One region of the Sphingobium sp. DN12 genome, then DNA from elsewhere that is predicted to be linked to it. Evidence: predicted binding sites of a transcription regulator. Region 1 holds the regulator's gene; each other region holds the start of a gene.
The links. Region 1 encodes LexA, which represses DNA repair genes until DNA is damaged. Its sites were predicted from a motif close to GTTCCNCNCTTGTTCT; they were not measured.
Positions count from the first base shown of each region.

Region 2: a site for LexA is predicted at 3,016-3,031, ahead of ACI6S0_RS06650 (DUF6771 family protein). Genes of this name have one in related genera too.
Region 3: a site for LexA is predicted at 2,422-2,437, ahead of ACI6S0_RS21980 (ribonucleoside-diphosphate reductase subunit alpha). Genes of this name have one in related genera too.

Region 1 covers NZ_CP173717.1:1,154,314-1,159,653, forward strand. The annotation lists gene ACI6S0_RS05480 (ComEC/Rec2 family competence protein) at 1-1,657, shown strand, start outside; gene ACI6S0_RS05485 (DUF4440 domain-containing protein) at 1,634-2,350, opposite strand; gene lexA (transcriptional repressor LexA) at 2,459-3,136, opposite strand; gene ACI6S0_RS05495 (molybdopterin molybdotransferase MoeA) at 3,241-4,425, opposite strand; gene moaC (cyclic pyranopterin monophosphate synthase MoaC) at 4,422-4,907, opposite strand; gene trpC (indole-3-glycerol phosphate synthase TrpC) at 4,904-5,340, opposite strand, start outside.
Region 2 covers NZ_CP173717.1:1,385,609-1,390,948, reverse strand. The annotation lists gene ACI6S0_RS06670 (error-prone DNA polymerase) at 1-101, opposite strand, end outside; gene ACI6S0_RS06665 (DUF6504 family protein) at 101-1,912, opposite strand; gene ACI6S0_RS06660 (ImuA family protein) at 1,827-2,588, opposite strand; gene ACI6S0_RS06655 (hypothetical protein) at 2,601-2,999, opposite strand; gene ACI6S0_RS06650 (DUF6771 family protein) at 3,131-3,304, shown strand; gene ACI6S0_RS06645 (hypothetical protein) at 4,658-5,035, opposite strand; one part of gene ACI6S0_RS06640 (IS5 family transposase) at 5,113-5,340, shown strand, end outside.
Region 3 covers NZ_CP173717.1:4,617,440-4,622,779, reverse strand. The annotation lists gene ACI6S0_RS21990 (ribonucleotide-diphosphate reductase subunit beta) at 1-23, opposite strand, end outside; gene ACI6S0_RS21985 (endonuclease domain-containing protein) at 87-455, opposite strand; gene ACI6S0_RS21980 (ribonucleoside-diphosphate reductase subunit alpha) at 517-2,403, opposite strand; gene ACI6S0_RS21975 (glutathione S-transferase family protein) at 3,018-3,674, shown strand; gene ACI6S0_RS21970 (fumarate hydratase) at 3,776-5,296, shown strand.

The DNA.
Region 1 (5,340 bases):
AGGGCTGGGCAAGGGGGCGGTGCTGCGCTTTCGTGTGCGGCTGATGCCGCCCGCGCCGCCGAGCGTGCCGGGCGCGTTCGATTTTGCGCGACGCGCCTATTTCCAGGGGATCGGGGCGACCGGGCGCGCGCTGGCGCCGGTCGAGGTGGTGGAGAAGGCGCGTGAGGGGCCGACGCTGCGGGCGCGGCTGTTCGATCATATCAGCGGACAGGTGACGGGCGCACCGGCGGGGATTGCGGTGGCGCTGGCGACCGGCGACCAGGGCGCGATTGCCGAAACGGATGCGGAGGCGATGCGGCGCAGTGGGCTTGCCCATCTTCTCTCGATCAGCGGGCTGCATGTGACGGCGCTGATCGGGGCGGTGATCTTCCTGCTGTTGCGCCTGCTGGCGTTGATTCCGCGCGCGGCTTTGGACTGGCCGCTGATGCTGATCGCGGCGGCCGGGGGCGCGTTGGCGGGAATCGGCTACACGCTGCTGACTGGGGCGGAGGTGCCGACGGTGCGATCCTGCATCGCGGCGCTGCTGGTGCTGGGCGGGCTGGCGCTGGGGCGCGAGGCGATCACATTGCGGCTGGTGGCGACCGGTGCGCTGGTGGTGCTGGCCTTCTGGCCCGAGGCGCTGATCGGCCCGAGCTTCCAGATGAGCTTCGCCGCCGTAGTCGCGCTGGTGGCGCTGGGCGAGCATCGGCGGTTCAAGGCGTTCGCGATGGCGCGGGACGAGCCTTGGTTGCGCAAGGCCGGGCGGACGGTGGCGGCGATGCTGGTGACCGGCCTTGCCATCGAACTGGTGCTGGCGCCGATCGCGCTTTTCCATTTTCACAAGGCAGGTTTGCTCGGCGCGGTGGCCAATCTGGTCGCGATCCCGCTCACCACCTTCGTCATCATGCCGCTGGAGGCGCTGGCGCTGTGCTTCGATCTGGCCGGGCTGGGCGCGCCCTTCTGGTGGCTCACGGCCAAGGCGATCGCGCTGTTGCTGGCGGTGGCGCATGGCGTGGCGGCGAGCCCGATGGCGGTGATGCTGGCGCCGGCGGTGCCGGGCTGGATTTTCGGGATCATCGTGGTGGGAGGCCTCTGGTGCCTGCTCTGGCGCAGTCGCTGGCGCTGGCTGGGGCTTGGGCCGGTGGCGGTTGGTCTGATCGGCATCGCGCTGCTGGCGCCGCCCGATATCGTGGTGACGGGCGACGGGCGGCATGTCGCGGTGCGGACGCCGGCGGGGACGATGGCGCTGCTGCGCGAGGGGGCGGGCGACTATGTCCGCGACGTGCTGAGCGAGAGTGCGGGCTATGACGGGACGCTGGAGGCGATCGCGAAGATGAAGCAGGCACGCTGTTCGACCGATCTGTGCGCGGTGACGTTGCCGCGGGGCGGGCACGACTGGCGCTTGCTGGTGACCCGCAATGCGATGCTGGTCGATCGCCCGATATTGGAGCGGGACTGCGCGGCGGCCGATATCGTCATCAGCGACCGGGGCCTGCCCTGGTGGTGCCGACCGCGCTGGATGAAAATCGACCGCCGGCTGCTATCCCGCACCGGCGGCCTGTCGATTGGCCTTGAAAGCGGCAAAGTTCACACCGTCCATCGGCCCGGCGACGCGCATCCGTGGATCGTGCGACCGGCGGTGCGGCGACGGGTGTCAGGGCAGTTTGGCGGAGGTTGATATCTGGCCGCTGGTGAGGTGGCCGATCAGGCCGGTCACTGTGCCGGTGGGCGAGCGGGTGAAGACCAGCAGGTCCGCGCCGCCGGGGATGGCGAAGGCGCCCGGACCGACATGGATCAGGGCAGTCGGCGCATCCTGTGGCGTCGATTGGCCGTAGAGCGTGCCGTCGTGCACGGTGATGATGTCCGTCAGGCCGGCTGCCGAGCGATATTGGCCGACATAATCATCGAGCGGGTCGGCATCGGTCGGCACGGGCGCGGGGGGATAGAGGATCGAACTGTCCTGCCGGTGCAGATAGAGCCAGCGACTGCCCTGGCGCACAAAGATATCGCTTTCGTGCCAGCCGCCGACGGCATCGGCCATGTCTTCCCGGATCTCGGCATCGACCAGGGCGATGTCGTCGATGATGCGGGCATGGATCGACTGGATGGCATAGCTGCGCGACGGGTTGGAGATGGTCGGCAGATAGGCGGGCAGGTCGGCGCGGGTGCGCCGCTCGCCCAGATCGGAAATGACGACATAATCCTTGTCGAGCATCGCCATATATTTCGCGATATCGCCGCTCTTGAGCGCGGCTAGGCGCGTTTCGATCAGGCTGCGGAAAGGGGCGAGGGTCTGTTCGTCATCCTGCGCGATCGCAGGAGAAGCGCATGACAGGACGATGATCGGACAGATGGAGCGCAAATAGGACATGAGCCAGACCCCCTGTAACGCAGCGCCATGCTATCATGGCTGCAGGGGGCTGCCCATCCCGGATCGGACGGGACGGGGCGACGGAACGCTGCTCCGCCGCTCACCGGGTCAGTTGTAGCGGCGCAGCAGGCCGGCGAGCTTGCCTTGGATGCGGACCTGGCGCGTATCGTAGATCTGCGGTTCATAGGCGGCATTGGCGGGATCGAGCCGGACCCGGCTGCCTTCGCGGCGGAAATATTTGAGCGTCGCTTCGGCGTCGTCGATCAGGGCGACGACGATCTGGCCCTCGCGCGCGACATCGGTGCGCTGGATCAGCGCGAAGTCGCCGTCGAGAATGCCGGCCTCCATCATCGAGTCCCCCGACACTTCGAGCGCATAATGGTCGCCCGAGCCGAGCAAGGCGGCGGGGACGGAGAGCATGGTATGGCTTTCCATCGCCTCGATCGGCACGCCGGCGGCGATGCGGCCGTGCAGCGGGATTTCGATCACGTCATTGGCGGCGGTCGGCAGCAGCACGGCCGGAGCCGACACCTTGGGCGTCGGAATGGCCGGCGCGGGGGCGCGGTGCATCGCATCGGGCAGCTTCAACACTTCGAGCGCGCGGGCGCGGTTAGGCAGGCGACGGATGAAGCCCCGTTCCTCCAGCGCATTGATCAGCCGGTGGATGCCGGACTTGGAGCGCAGGTCGAGCGCGTCCTTCATCTCCTCGAACGAAGGGGACACGCCGCCTTCTTCCAGCCGGGTCTGAATGAAGCTCAGCAATTCCTGCTGCTTAGGCGTCAACATCGGCGGTCCTCCATGGAACGAATGAAGAACGCATAGGAAACGGAAAGGGGCAAGTCAAGCGCGTTAAGCCATGCGCCGCTTTTGCCGGTCAGGCAGTCAGATAGTCAGGCGGTCAGGGGGATGATGTCGACCATGTCGCCGGCAATGGCGGGGGCTGAGCCGGCCGGCCGGCGGATCAGACAGTCGGCCAGCGCCATGGCGGCGGTGGCGGCGCTGTCCTGCGATGTGACCGAGACGATGCCGTCGGCCCCGCGATAGGCGCGCAGATAATCGTCGCGCTCCGCCGTTGGGCCGAGTGGGGCCGCAAGGCGGGCCTGCACGACCGGCGGCAGCGGCGCGCGCGATCCGGCGAGATGGCGGACCAGCGGGCAGAGGAAGAGGGTGCCGGTGACGAAGGCGGAAACCGGATTGCCCGGCAGGCCGAGAAAGGTGGCGTTCCCCAGGCGCCCGGCCATCAGCGGCTTCCCCGGCCGCATCGCGATCTTGTAGAAATCGAGCGTGCCGCCGGCGGCCGCGAAGGCGGGGCGGACATAGTCATGGTCGCCGACCGAGGCGCCGCCGGTCGAGACGATGATGTCGGCCTGTGACGCCTGTTCCAGCGCCTGCGTCATGGCGGAGAGATCGTCGGGCACGATGCCGAGGTCGATCACCTCGCAGGGCAGGGCGGCGAGCAGCGCGGCCAGCATCGGCGCGTTGGAGGAGGGGAGATAGCCCGGCGGCGTCGGCGCGCCGGGGGGCACAAGTTCATTGCCGGTCGAGAGCAGGGCGATGCGGGGCCGGGCGCTGACGGGCAGGCTGCCATGGCCGCCAAGGACGGCAAGCGCGATCTGGCCCGGCGTGAGGCGGCTGCCTGCGCTGACCAGCAGCGTGCCGGCGCGGAAATCGGAACCGAGCGGGCGGACATGCCTGCCGGGCGTCAATATGCCGTCATGCGCGGTCAGTTTGTCGCCGGCGCGCGTGGCATTTTCCTGGATCAGGATCGCATCGGCGCCGGCCGGCAAGGGCGCGCCAGTGAAGATGCGGCAAGCCTGGCCCGGTTGCAGGGGCGGGATATCGGCGTCGCCCGCGCTGCTGGTGGCGACCAGCTGCCACGGTCCGGCGCCTTCGGATGCGCGCACGGCATAGCCGTCCATCGCGGAAAGATCGGCCCAGGGCTGGTCGCGGAGCGCGGTGATGTCGGTGGCGAGCCAGCGACCGGCGCAGGCGGAGACGGGCACATGTTCGGCCGGCAACGGATCGGCAAGGGCAAGGAGCCGCGCCTGCGCGTCCGCGATCGGCATCAGGCTCATCGGCCAGCTTGCTCCGGCGCGGTCCAGTCGCCCGACTTGCCGCCGCGCTTGGCGAGCAGGCGAACATCGCCGATTATCATGCCCTTATCGAGCGCCTTGGCCATGTCATAGACGGTCAGGAGCGCGGCGGTCGCGGCGGTCAGCGCCTCCATCTCCACCCCGGTCTGGCCGGCGGTGCGCGCGGTCGCGGTGACGGTGACGCCGTCGTCGTGCAGGGCAAAGTCGATGGTGACGGCGCTCAGCGGGATCGGATGGCAGAGCGGGATCAGTTCGGCGGTGCGCTTGGCCGCCATGATGCCGGCGACACGGGCAACGGCCAGCACATCCCCCTTCTTGACGAGGCCGGCGGCGATCGCCTGCGCAGCGTCGGCGGCCATGGTGATGCGCCCGGCGGCCACCGCCTCGCGCGCGGTCACAGCCTTGGCCGAGACATCGACCATGCGAGCGGCGCCATCCTCGTCCAGATGGGTGAGGCCGGTCATGCGCCCGTCAGCAGGTTGCGGGTCGCCGCCTCGACATCGGCCTGGCGCATCAGCGTTTCGCCGACCAGGAAGCAGCGCACGCCATGATCGGCCATGGCGGTGAGGTCGGCATGCGAACCAAGGCCGCTTTCGGCGACAAAAGTGCAGCCGTCGGGCGCCTTGCCCACCAGTTCATAGGTGCGAGCGAAATCGACGCTGAAGTCGCGCAGATCGCGGTTGTTGACGCCGATCAGGCGCGAGCGGAGCTTGAGCGCGCGTTCCAGTTCGGCCTCGTCATGCACCTCGACCAGGGCATCCATGCCAAGGCCGAGCGCCGCGTCCTCTATCTCCTGCATCTGGCCGTCGTCCAGCGCGGCGACGATGATCAGGATCGCGTCGGCGCCGAGCGCGCGGCTTTCGAGGATCTGCCAGGGATCGACGATGAAATCCTTGC
Region 2 (5,340 bases), 230 kb from region 1:
TTGAGCCAGGCGGCCTGAGCGAACAGTTCGTCAGGGGAGGACACGCCACGCAGGAAGGAGAAATGCGTGGTGACCTGAAGTTCGACATAATCCTCGCTCATCATCCGAACACACCATGGATGTGCCAGGAGAGATCGCCCGACCGCAGATTTTCGCCATCGCCGCGCCGGAACACCCAGAAACGCTCGCCCCGCTCATTCTCCACCCGGAAATAATCGCGCACGGCATAGCTCTCGCCGCGCCGACGCCACCATTCTCCACGAATACGCTCCGGTCCATCTGCCCGCACCACGACATGGGCGACCCCGCGCCAGACGAAGCGGCGTGGCGGCTGGTCGGGAAGCTCGGCCATGACATGGTCGATCCGCTCTGGCCGCCGCAGAATGCGGGCGGGCCGTGGCCATAAGGTCGGCCAGGGCATAGCGTCAGCCAGTGGCGCGATGCGCCCAACGCCGCGCTCGGGTACATCACTCTCGCGCATGGTCGGACGGTAAATGGCCCCCTGCCCCAGCCGAGCAACGATCTGATCGACGAGGAGTGCGATATCCGCCGCTTCGCCCGTCCCCAGATCGGCGTCGATCGCCGTGGGCGCCAGGGATTCGCTGCGCAACGCGAGCAGCCGCATGCGTTCGATGCCGAAGCCTGGATCGATGGTCTCGATCTTCATCGCGAGCAGCCGCAGCATATGGCCGATGTCGCGCGTGCCGCGCGCGGTCCCGACCGTGACGATCTGTTCTTCCTTGTCCACCCGCTCGCAAACAAGACGCAGAAGCCGCACGCCAAGCCCCAGTTCGCGCAATGTCCGCGCCAGATCATCGGCAAGGTCGGCCATGACCCGCGCGATCGTCTCAGCCGAGCCAATGGGTTCGGCAAAGATCCGCAGCACCTGCGGCAGTTCGAATGGGACAATGCCGACGAGCGGCTCGCCAACCCGCCCGATTGCCTGGTCGAGCCGGTGAAGCAGACTGGCCCCAAAACGGCGGCCGAGCGGCGCGCGCGGCATGGCGATGAGATCGGCGATGCGCTCGATCCCGAGGCGCTGGGCGGCGCTGCGCTGGCGGTCATCGAGCCGCAGTGCCGCTACCGGCAAGCTGCTGATCGCTTCCAGTTCCCCATGCACGTCGCAGATCGCAATGCGCTCTTTGCCATAGCGGGCGAGCGCATGGGCAGCGCCCGCCGTGCCCGCTATAGCGATGCGCGCGTCCAACCCGATCCGACGGCAAAAGCCGATGATCCGCCGCGCCATCGCCTGCTCGCCTCCGAAGAGATGGGCAACGCCGGTCAGGTCCATGAGCAGCCCGTCAGGCGCGTTGACCTGTGCGGTCGGCGTCCAGCGCCGCACGGCGAACAGCGCGAGCCGTTCCAGCTCCCGCACATCTCCCACCGGGTCAGCGTCGCGCGTATCGAGGCCGGGCACCATGGCTTTAGCCTGGGTGAGCGGCATGCCGGAAAAGAGACCAAGGCTTGCAGCTTGCGCGTCGAGTGCGGCGATCACCATGCGCTGCTTGTGAAGGATGCTGGTGACCAGCGGCGATGCGTCTGGCTGCGCATGTCCAAGGGGCTTCAGATTTGGCGCTGCCGCTTGCTTGCCCGATTTGAACGGATTGTCGGCCGCCTCCGAGCGGCGACCGAGTTCACGCGGCGAGGGACGTTGATGCGCAGGCAGGCTATCGATTTGTTCCTCGCGCGTGCCCATCGCGGCGCCCGCCCCGGCAGTCTGCGCCCAGCGCGCGCCAGGACGCCACCCGCCGCCACGTGGGCAGGAGCAGGACGAGCCGTCTTCCTCTTCGAGCGGAAGGACGGGCAGTTGGAGCGCAGATATCCGTTCAGGCGGCCTGCCGGTCCTCGCCTCGTTTCGGCGCAGCCGATCGACGGCGAGGCTCGGCAGGAACAGCGAGGCGACCCGTCGCATCGCAGCCCTCCAGTAGCCAGTTATCAGGATCCCCGCCGCGCTGGCGCACCAGTGACACCTGCCAGCGCGAGCGACCGACGCCAGATACCGGCAAGGGATCGGACGGCGCACAGCCGATGCGCCAGCGCGTCAGCGCAGAGGAAGGTTGGCCCAGCGGATCTTGCGCGGACCGTCGCCAGCGCCGCAGCAGCAGGGCCGTGGTGTTTCCCTCCTCAGCCGCCAGTTGCAGGCGACGCGTGGCGGTCATGCCGATGCGGGTAACCTCGCATACCACGGCTGCCAGTGCGCCATGGCGCAGCGCCTCTTCCATTACGGCAAGAGCGTGGTCGTCCTTGCCGGCTTCGACCTGGATCAGCCGGGTCGCCGGTACACCGGCGCAGGCAAGGCCGGGCGCGAACAGGTCGGGCTGGGACATGATCCAGAGAATATCGCCTTCCGACGCTCTGGCCGCGATGCCCGCAGTGAAGAGGGTGGCGGCGGCGTCATCGCCCAGCGCGCCGGTGTCGCCGGCAATCTCGTGCAGCGCGGCGCGCACCAGCCCGCCTGCTGCCAGGCGGTCATCGACGGCGGCAATACCGAAGGGCAGGCACGGCACATCGGCCCGCGAAACCGGCGCTATAGCCTGGATTTCGGCAATAAGGGCTTGCAGCCTTTCCGGGCGCGGGACAGTCGGCATGATGGATGAGACTCACGTGTTCTCTATATGTTCCTCTGATACTGTCACGGAGTCAATTGATCGAGATTTCAGTGGCGCATGTGCCTGATGCGCGTCACAAAAATCTGGTCCGCCAAAAAGCGGCCCGCCGTCCTCAACTGGACGGGCATTTTGGCCTTCATCATCTGAGCCGCGCCACTGAACGGTAAATCTCCGCTCGATGGCTGCGGCAATTCGCTCGACGATATCGAGGCGCGCGCCGCGGGAACGGGCAAAATTGCGATCGGACAGAGCCCGGCGCAGCCAAAGTGGTGCCATCGAAAGTGCGATGGAAATATCGACGCGAAGCTGATGCGCGCGCCCCAGCCGCTCACGGCCCTCGGGCACGTGAAGGTCATCGGCTAAAGGGCGATCTGGCTCATCTGATTCCATGATCGACGCCTAGAACATATCAAGAACGCAACGTGCAAGAGGCGCTGCGAGTTATCCACAGATAATTGGAGAGATGCCGTGTGACCGCCCGCTATTGCGCCAATACGCATTGACGCTCATAGGCGATGACCATGGACGACCATATGAAAGCGATCATCGAACGGACGGTCGAGCGCGCGCCCCAATGGCTGCGCAATGATCTTGGCGGCAAGGATGCGAATGCCCGCCGCAGCGCTGAAGAGACGCTTGCGGCTATGATCGCCAACGCACTGAACGAAGGGGCCGGCGAAAAACCGACGACCTGATTTCTGAGAGGAACCTGATCAGTCACCACCGTCAGCTTGAATATCCACGCTCGGCCTCTCGGTTGAGTGTGCCACCCTTCCCCCCTTTGGCTGGCAACTCCCTGAACCTTGGCCCCGTGTTTTAGTTTGCTCCGGCGGCGTTTTATTTCGCCTGCGAGACAGAACAGAGCTTCGGATGTAGCACGCCGACGACCAGTATCTACCAATCCGTGGTGCTGACATGGGAAGATCGGCTGACCCGTGCAGGGCGCGTTCGAGCGACACGTGCCGAGTGCCGGTTGGGATGGTTGGCGGCTAGACGGATTTTATCATGAACTTCAATACGGGACTTTCCTCAACATAGCCTGGCGCAAGCCATCCAATCGGGTTCAAAAGCCGAGGATGGACCTCCAATTTCCGCACAGAACTTCTCCTGAAGCATCGAATTGGCGCGGTCCTGACGGACACGGCTCCATCTCCACTACGCTTCGACCAAGCCACCTTCAGTGTCCTGTCCCATTCGGGCAACGATCCCCGCGCGAGGTGCGCCAGGTGGCGCGGCCCTTCCCACATCCTCGATGCTGACGAAATCCGCAGCTGTGTTCGTTTCCACTGAGAATTGACCCGGGTAGGGCGTAAATTTCCATTGAGAATTGACCCATGCTCAACTCGTCCCTGGCTTTGACAAGCGAAGATATATGGAGTGATGGACATGGCTAGTGAGCGTTATCCGGCGCCGACATTTTGGCGATCATGTGCCGATCCGGGAGATAGCGCGCCGCACCCCACTATTACCAAGCGCGTCCCGTGCGCGGTCAAAATCAGCGGGCGTATTTGGGGTCAAGTCGTCCGCGAAATACCTCATATGCGATAACGACGAACCACCTTCGCCTGCCCTCCGACATGAAATCATGGACCGCTTCGACAGTCCGCCCGAACCGTTGGATCATTTGTCCTATGTCGTCGATTACGTTGGCATCCCGCTGCTAATCGCCCCCCCCAGCAGACGATAGCGCTGACATTGGCGTGGAGCGTCCCCTCCCCCTCTATCCCAACATGATCCTTCGCCTTGTGCGGTCCTTCACCATGTCGCTAGACGCATGTTGAAGAGCATGTACCTGCGCCGTCGAGCAGACGATCAGTTGGGAAGATGGCGCGCGCTTCTTCCCCGATTTCCATCGTCCAGAAATACTCCGGAACGCGAACGATTTTCCGCATGGGGATGGAAGCGATCAGCGACACAATCCTGATCTGAGACATACCCCGTTGGGGTTATTCGCTGCGCTGCAAAATGTGCTATCCGATTCGCGCGACCCGACGGTTTGTCTTCACGATCGATCGTTCACTGGCCCCGTCCGAAATGGCGGGGCCATTTTAGTTGATCGTTGGTCGCGTGAGACTGAAGTCTTCAGCGGCGATCAGCATCAGAAAACTTCCATCGACTTGGACCAGGGCGCCCCGCGCGAAGGCCTTCTGGGCCGCATCGGCGATCCATCCGATCATCCCGCCGAAAGCTATCAGCACTTCATCATCCGCAGCTTTGGTTGCCGCTAGCATTTCGCCTTCAGACAAAATGAGCATCCCTGAGAGGCCCTCGAACGTCGCCGGGATCCGCATCTCGCCATCGGCCACTTCACCGGCAGCCCAATCGACCTGGAGTGTATCGCTGTCCATCCGTGGAGATGGACGCGCGCGTAGGGCGCCATCAAGATATATATAGAGAGAAGCTTTTGCGGCGCGAAGCTTCACCAATCTAGGCTCAGGACCTATTAAATCGCTTGCGGTGATAGCGAAGGGTTGATTCAATGACGGCGTGAGGAGACGTCGTGATGAGTGACCTGCTCTGGTTGTCGGAAGCGCAGATGCGCCGGATCGAGCCATATTTTCCGCTATCGCACGGGGTGCCACGGGTGGACGACCGTCGGATCATCAGCGGGATCATCTTCGTGATCAGGAACGGCCTGCGGTGGCGCGATGCGCCTGCCGATTATGGCCCGCCGAAGACGATCTACAACCGCTTCATCCGGTGGAGCCGGCTCGGCGTGTTCAACAAGATC
Region 3 (5,340 bases), 1.4 Mb from region 1:
TTGGAGGCTTGAAGAAGGGGCATATGGGTTACTCCGCGAAATCTTTTCTTCCCCTCTCCCATCGGGAGAGGGAGGGGCCCGCGCCGTCAGGCGTGGGAGGGTGAGGGCGAGAGACGCGCCGCGATGACCGCTACGACGCCTTCGGTATTTTCCATGACTTCATGGTTCCAGAAACGCAGGATCTGATAGCCCTGGGTCTCGAAATAACGGGTTCGGACAGCATCTTGCTCAGCGCTCTCCGCATGACTTGCGCCATCGACCTCGACGACCAGCTTGCCAGAAAAACAGAGGAAATCCGCGACATAGGCACCATGGGGCACCTGGCGGCGGAATTTCACGGTCGGAAGCTGTTCACGCAAGGCACGCCAGAGACGTTTTTCAGCCTCCGTGGCGTTACGGCGGAGAGCGCGGGCCTGATCCACGGCCCCTGAAGGCAGATCGCGGTAATTGCGCATCGCCCTCACCCTTCCGCCGCTGCGCGGCTCCCTCCCTCTCCCACAGGGAGAGGGAATCTGATCACTGGCAGGCGAGGCACTCGTCATAGTCGGTGGTCTCGCCGATCTCGAACTTGGGGGCGTCGATCGTGTTGTCCGCTTCCACGCCACCGGCAAAGCCGGCGCGCTGCACCGACTTGGAGCGCAGATAATAGAGCGACTTGATGCCCAGTTCCCAGGCGCGGAAGTGGAGCATCAGCAGATCCCACTTCTCGACATCGGCCGGGATGAACAGGTTCAGCGACTGGGCCTGGTCGATATAGGGGGTACGATCGGCCGCCAGTTCGAGCAGCCAGCGCTGGTCGATCTCGAAGCTGGTCTTGTACACATCCTTTTCTTCCTGGGTCAGGAAGTCGAGATGCTGGACCGAGCCGCCGCGTTCCAGGATCGAGTTCCACACGGCGCTCGAATCCTTGGCCTTTTCGACCAGCAGCTTTTCCAGATAGGGGTTCTTCACCGCAAAGCTGCCCGAGAGCGTCTTGTGGGTGTAGATGTTCGCCGGGATCGGTTCGATACAGGCCGAGGTGCCACCGCAGATGATCGAGATCGACGCGGTCGGCGCGATCGCCATCTTGCAGGAAAAGCGCTCCATCACGCCCTGGTCGGCGGCGTCGGGGCACGGCCCGCGCTCCTGCGCCAGCATCATCGACGCCTCGTTCACCTTGGCGTTGATATGCTTGAAGATGCGCAGGTTCCACGACTTGGCCATGGCGCCTTCGAACGGGATGCCGCGTGCCTGCAGGAAGCTGTGGAAGCCCATGACGCCCAGGCCGACCGAGCGTTCGCGGCTGGCGCTATATTTGGCGCGGGCCATTTCCGGCGGGGCGCGGTCGATATAGTCCTGCAGCACATTGTCGAGGAAGCGCATGATGTCTTCCGCGAAGGTCGGATGATCCTTCCACTGATCCCAGGTTTCCAGGTTCATCGAGGAGAGGCAGCAGACCGCCGTGCGATCCTGGCCGAGATGGTCGCGACCCGTCGGCAGGGTGATTTCCGAGCAGAGGTTCGACGTCGAGACCTTGAGCCCCAGGTCGCGGTGATGCTTGGGCATCATCCGGTTCACCGTGTCGGAGAAGACGATATAGGGCTCACCGGTGGCGAGGCGGACCTCGACCAGCTTCTGGAACAGGGCGCGGGCGTTGACGGTGCCGCGCACCGACTGGTCCTTGGGGCTGCGCAGGTTGAAATCACTGCCGTCGCGCACCGCTTCCATGAACTCGTCGGTCAGCAGCACGCCATGGTGCAGGTTGAGCGCCTTGCGGTTGAAGTCGCCGCTCGTCTTGCGGATTTCCAGGAACTCCTCGATCTCCGGGTGGGAGACGTCGAGATAGCAGGCGGCCGAGCCGCGACGCAGCGAGCCCTGGCTGATCGCCAAGGTCAGCGAATCCATCACGCGGACGAAGGGGATGATGCCGCTGGTCTTGCCGTTGAGGCCGACCGGCTCACCGATGCCGCGCACGCTGCCCCAATAGGTGCCGATGCCGCCGCCGCGCGAGGCGAGCCAGACATTCTCGTTCCAGGTATTGACGATGCCTTCCAGGCTGTCGTCGACCGAGTTCAGATAGCAGCTGATCGGCAGGCCGCGGCCGGTGCCGCCGTTCGACAGCACGGGCGTCGCCGGCATGAACCAGAGCTTGGAAATATAGTCATAGACGCGCTGCGCATGGTCGGCATCGTCCGAATAGGCGGCGGCGACGCGGGCGAACAGATCCTGATAGCTCTCGCCGGGCAGCAGATAGCGATCGTTCAGCGTGTCCTTGCCGAATTCGGTCAGCAGCGCATCGCGCGACGAATCCGTCACGACATGAAAGCGACGCTCATGAATCTTGGACGACGCGGACTCGGTCGCCTTGCCCTTGGCAGCCTTGGGCTCGGCCTTGTCCACCAGATCCTCGATACGCTCGTCCATTACCGTCGCCACGTCGCCGTTTCCACCTTGTTCACTATCTCGAAAGTCCATGCGAGCCCCCGATTGTTCCTGTTCCGTTCGATTCGGTCCAGCAATGCCGGGGCGCACCCAGGCATCATAGCATGAACCCGATCGGGCCGGGACAGAAATGGGGTCAACCGATCCGATCGCAAGGACAAAAGCCCCATATCGCCGGAAGCAGGTCCGACAATGCAATCACAATCTATTGGGTGACCCCCTTGGTCCCGATACCACAGATAGTGCCACAGCCCCGCCGACACGCAAGAGGGTAAATGACAGTTCGGGGACTCGGTTCATCGACGCTGGGATTCGTTTCGTCGCTGACACGCCACCCCATAGCGCAACGACGCGCGGACTTCCAAGGGCCTTGGAAAAGACAAGGGGGGCCCATGAAATTAAAAAATAAATTTGCCTTGCCACGCAAATGCGCGCGTCGCGCGATTGGCGACAAAATCATGACATGGGGGCAGAGGCGCGGACGCGACCACAATCTGTTGAATCGCTGCCTTTATCGCCCCCCTGCATATCACCGCACGATACGCTATGATGATGGGAAGGCAGGCGAATCCATCCGCAGCGATCGGGAGGCAGGCATGATCCTCTATTACCATCCCCTCTCCTCCTATTGCTGGAAGGTGCTGATCGCCTTCCATGAAAATGGCACGCCCTTCACCCCGCGCATCCTGGAGGATGAAGCGGCCCTGGCCGAATGGCAGGCGCTCTGGCCGCTCGGCAAATTCCCCGTGCTGCACGACCCGGTGCGCGGCGCGACGATCGCGGAGGCGAGCATCATCGTCGAATATCTGGGCCGGCACGAACCCGGCACCTTCCGCCCGATCCCGGTCGATGGCGATGCGGCGATCGAGGTGCGGCTGATGGACCGGTTGTTCGACAATTATGTGATGGGGCCGATGCAGGCGCTGGTCGCCGACCGACTGCGGCCCGCGGATGCGCGCGATCCCCATGGCGTGACGGCCAATGTGGCGGCGCTGCGCAGCATCTATGCGGTGCTGGAGGATCGGCTGGCGGGGCGGAGCTGGGCGGCGGGCGATCATCTGTCGCTGGCCGACTGCGCGGCGGCGCCCTCGCTTTATTATGCCGATAGGATCGTGCCGCTGCGCGCCGGCCATCCGGTGCTGGGCGCCTATCTGAACCGGCTGGAGGCGCGGCCGAGCTTTGCGCGGGTGCTGCGCGAGATGCAGCCCTGGTGGCAGAATTTTCCCTTTGCCGACGGGCCGCTTGCGTCCTGAACCGCAACCCTCTTCTGGACTCATCGTCTCAAAGGCCTATAGCCCCGCCTTGCAGGGACCTGCCGTGCAGAGGCGGGCCGCAAGAATAGGGACCAGGGTAGATGACCGTCATCAAGACCGCCGACCTCATCGAGAGCGTCGCCGACGCACTCCAGTTCATTTCCTACTATCACCCGATGGATTATATCCGGGCACTGGGTAAGGCCTATGAGGCCGAAGCCAATCCGGCGGCGAAGGACGCCATCGCCCAGATCCTGACCAACAGCCGCATGTGCGCCGAAGGCCACCGCCCGATCTGCCAGGACACCGGCATCGTCAATGTCTTCGTAAAGTGGGGCATGGAGTGCCGGCTGGACGATAACAGCCGGTCGATGCAGGAGGTGATCGACGAGGGCGTGCGCCGCGCATATCTGAACCCCGAGAACCGCCTGCGCGCGTCGATCCTGAAGGATCCCGCTTTCAGCCGCCAGAACACCAAGGACAACACGCCCTGCGTGCTGAATGTCGAGATGGTGCCGGGTAACAAGGTGATCATCGACGTCGCGGCCAAGGGCGGCGGCAGCGAAAACAAGACCAAGTTCAAGATGATGAACCCCAGCGATTCGATCGTCGACTGGGTGCTGGAAATGGTGCCGCAGATGGGCGCCGGCTGGTGCCCGCCCGGCATGCTGGGCATCGGCATCGGCGGCACCGCGGAAAAGGCCGTGGCGCTGGCCAAGGAAAGCCTGATGGACCCGATCGACATGGGCGAACTGAAGGCCCGCGGCCCGCAGAACAAGATCGAGGAACTGCGCATCGAGCTGTTCGACAAGGTCAATGCGCTGGGCATCGGCGCGCAGGGCCTGGGTGGCCTGGCCACCGTGCTCGACATCAAGATCCACGACTATCCCTGCCATGCGGCGGGCAAGCCGGTGGCGATGATCCCGAACTGCGCCGCGACCCGCCATGCGCATTTCACCCTCGACGGTTCCGGCCCGGCCTATCTGGAAGCGCCCAAGCTCAGCGAATGGCCGCAGGTCGACTGGAAGCCGAGCAAGGAAGCGATCCGCGTCGATCTCGACAATCTGACGCCGGAACAGGTGCAGGGCTGGAAGCATGGCGACCGTCTGCTGCTGAACGGCAAGATGCTGACCGGCCGCGACGCCGCGCACAAGCGGATCGCCGACATGCTGGAGAAGGGCGAGACCCTGCCGGTCGATTTCAAGGGCCGGGTCATCTATTATGTCGGCCCGGTCGATCCGGTGCGCGACGAAGTGGTCGGCCCCGCTGGCCCGACCACCGCGACGCGCATGGACAAGTTCATGGACATGATGCTGGAACAGGGGCTGGCCGCCTGCGTCGGCAAGGCCGAGCGCGGCCCGGCCGCCACCGACAGCATCGCCAAGCACAAGAGCGCCTATCTGATGGCGGTCGGCGGCGCAGCCTATCTGGTCGCCCGCGCGATCAAGGAAGCCAAGGTCGTGGGCTTCGAGGATCTGGGCATGGAAGCGATCTACGAGTTCACGGTGGAGGACATGCCCGTCACCGTCGCCGTCGATAGCGAAGGCCAGAATGTCCACCGCCTCGCCCCGCTGGTGTGGCAGGAGAAAATCAAGAAGGAGAAGCTGCTCGAAGGGGCGTAAGGCCGCCCGTCAGCAACTATCTAATTGATACGGATCAAGGCGGC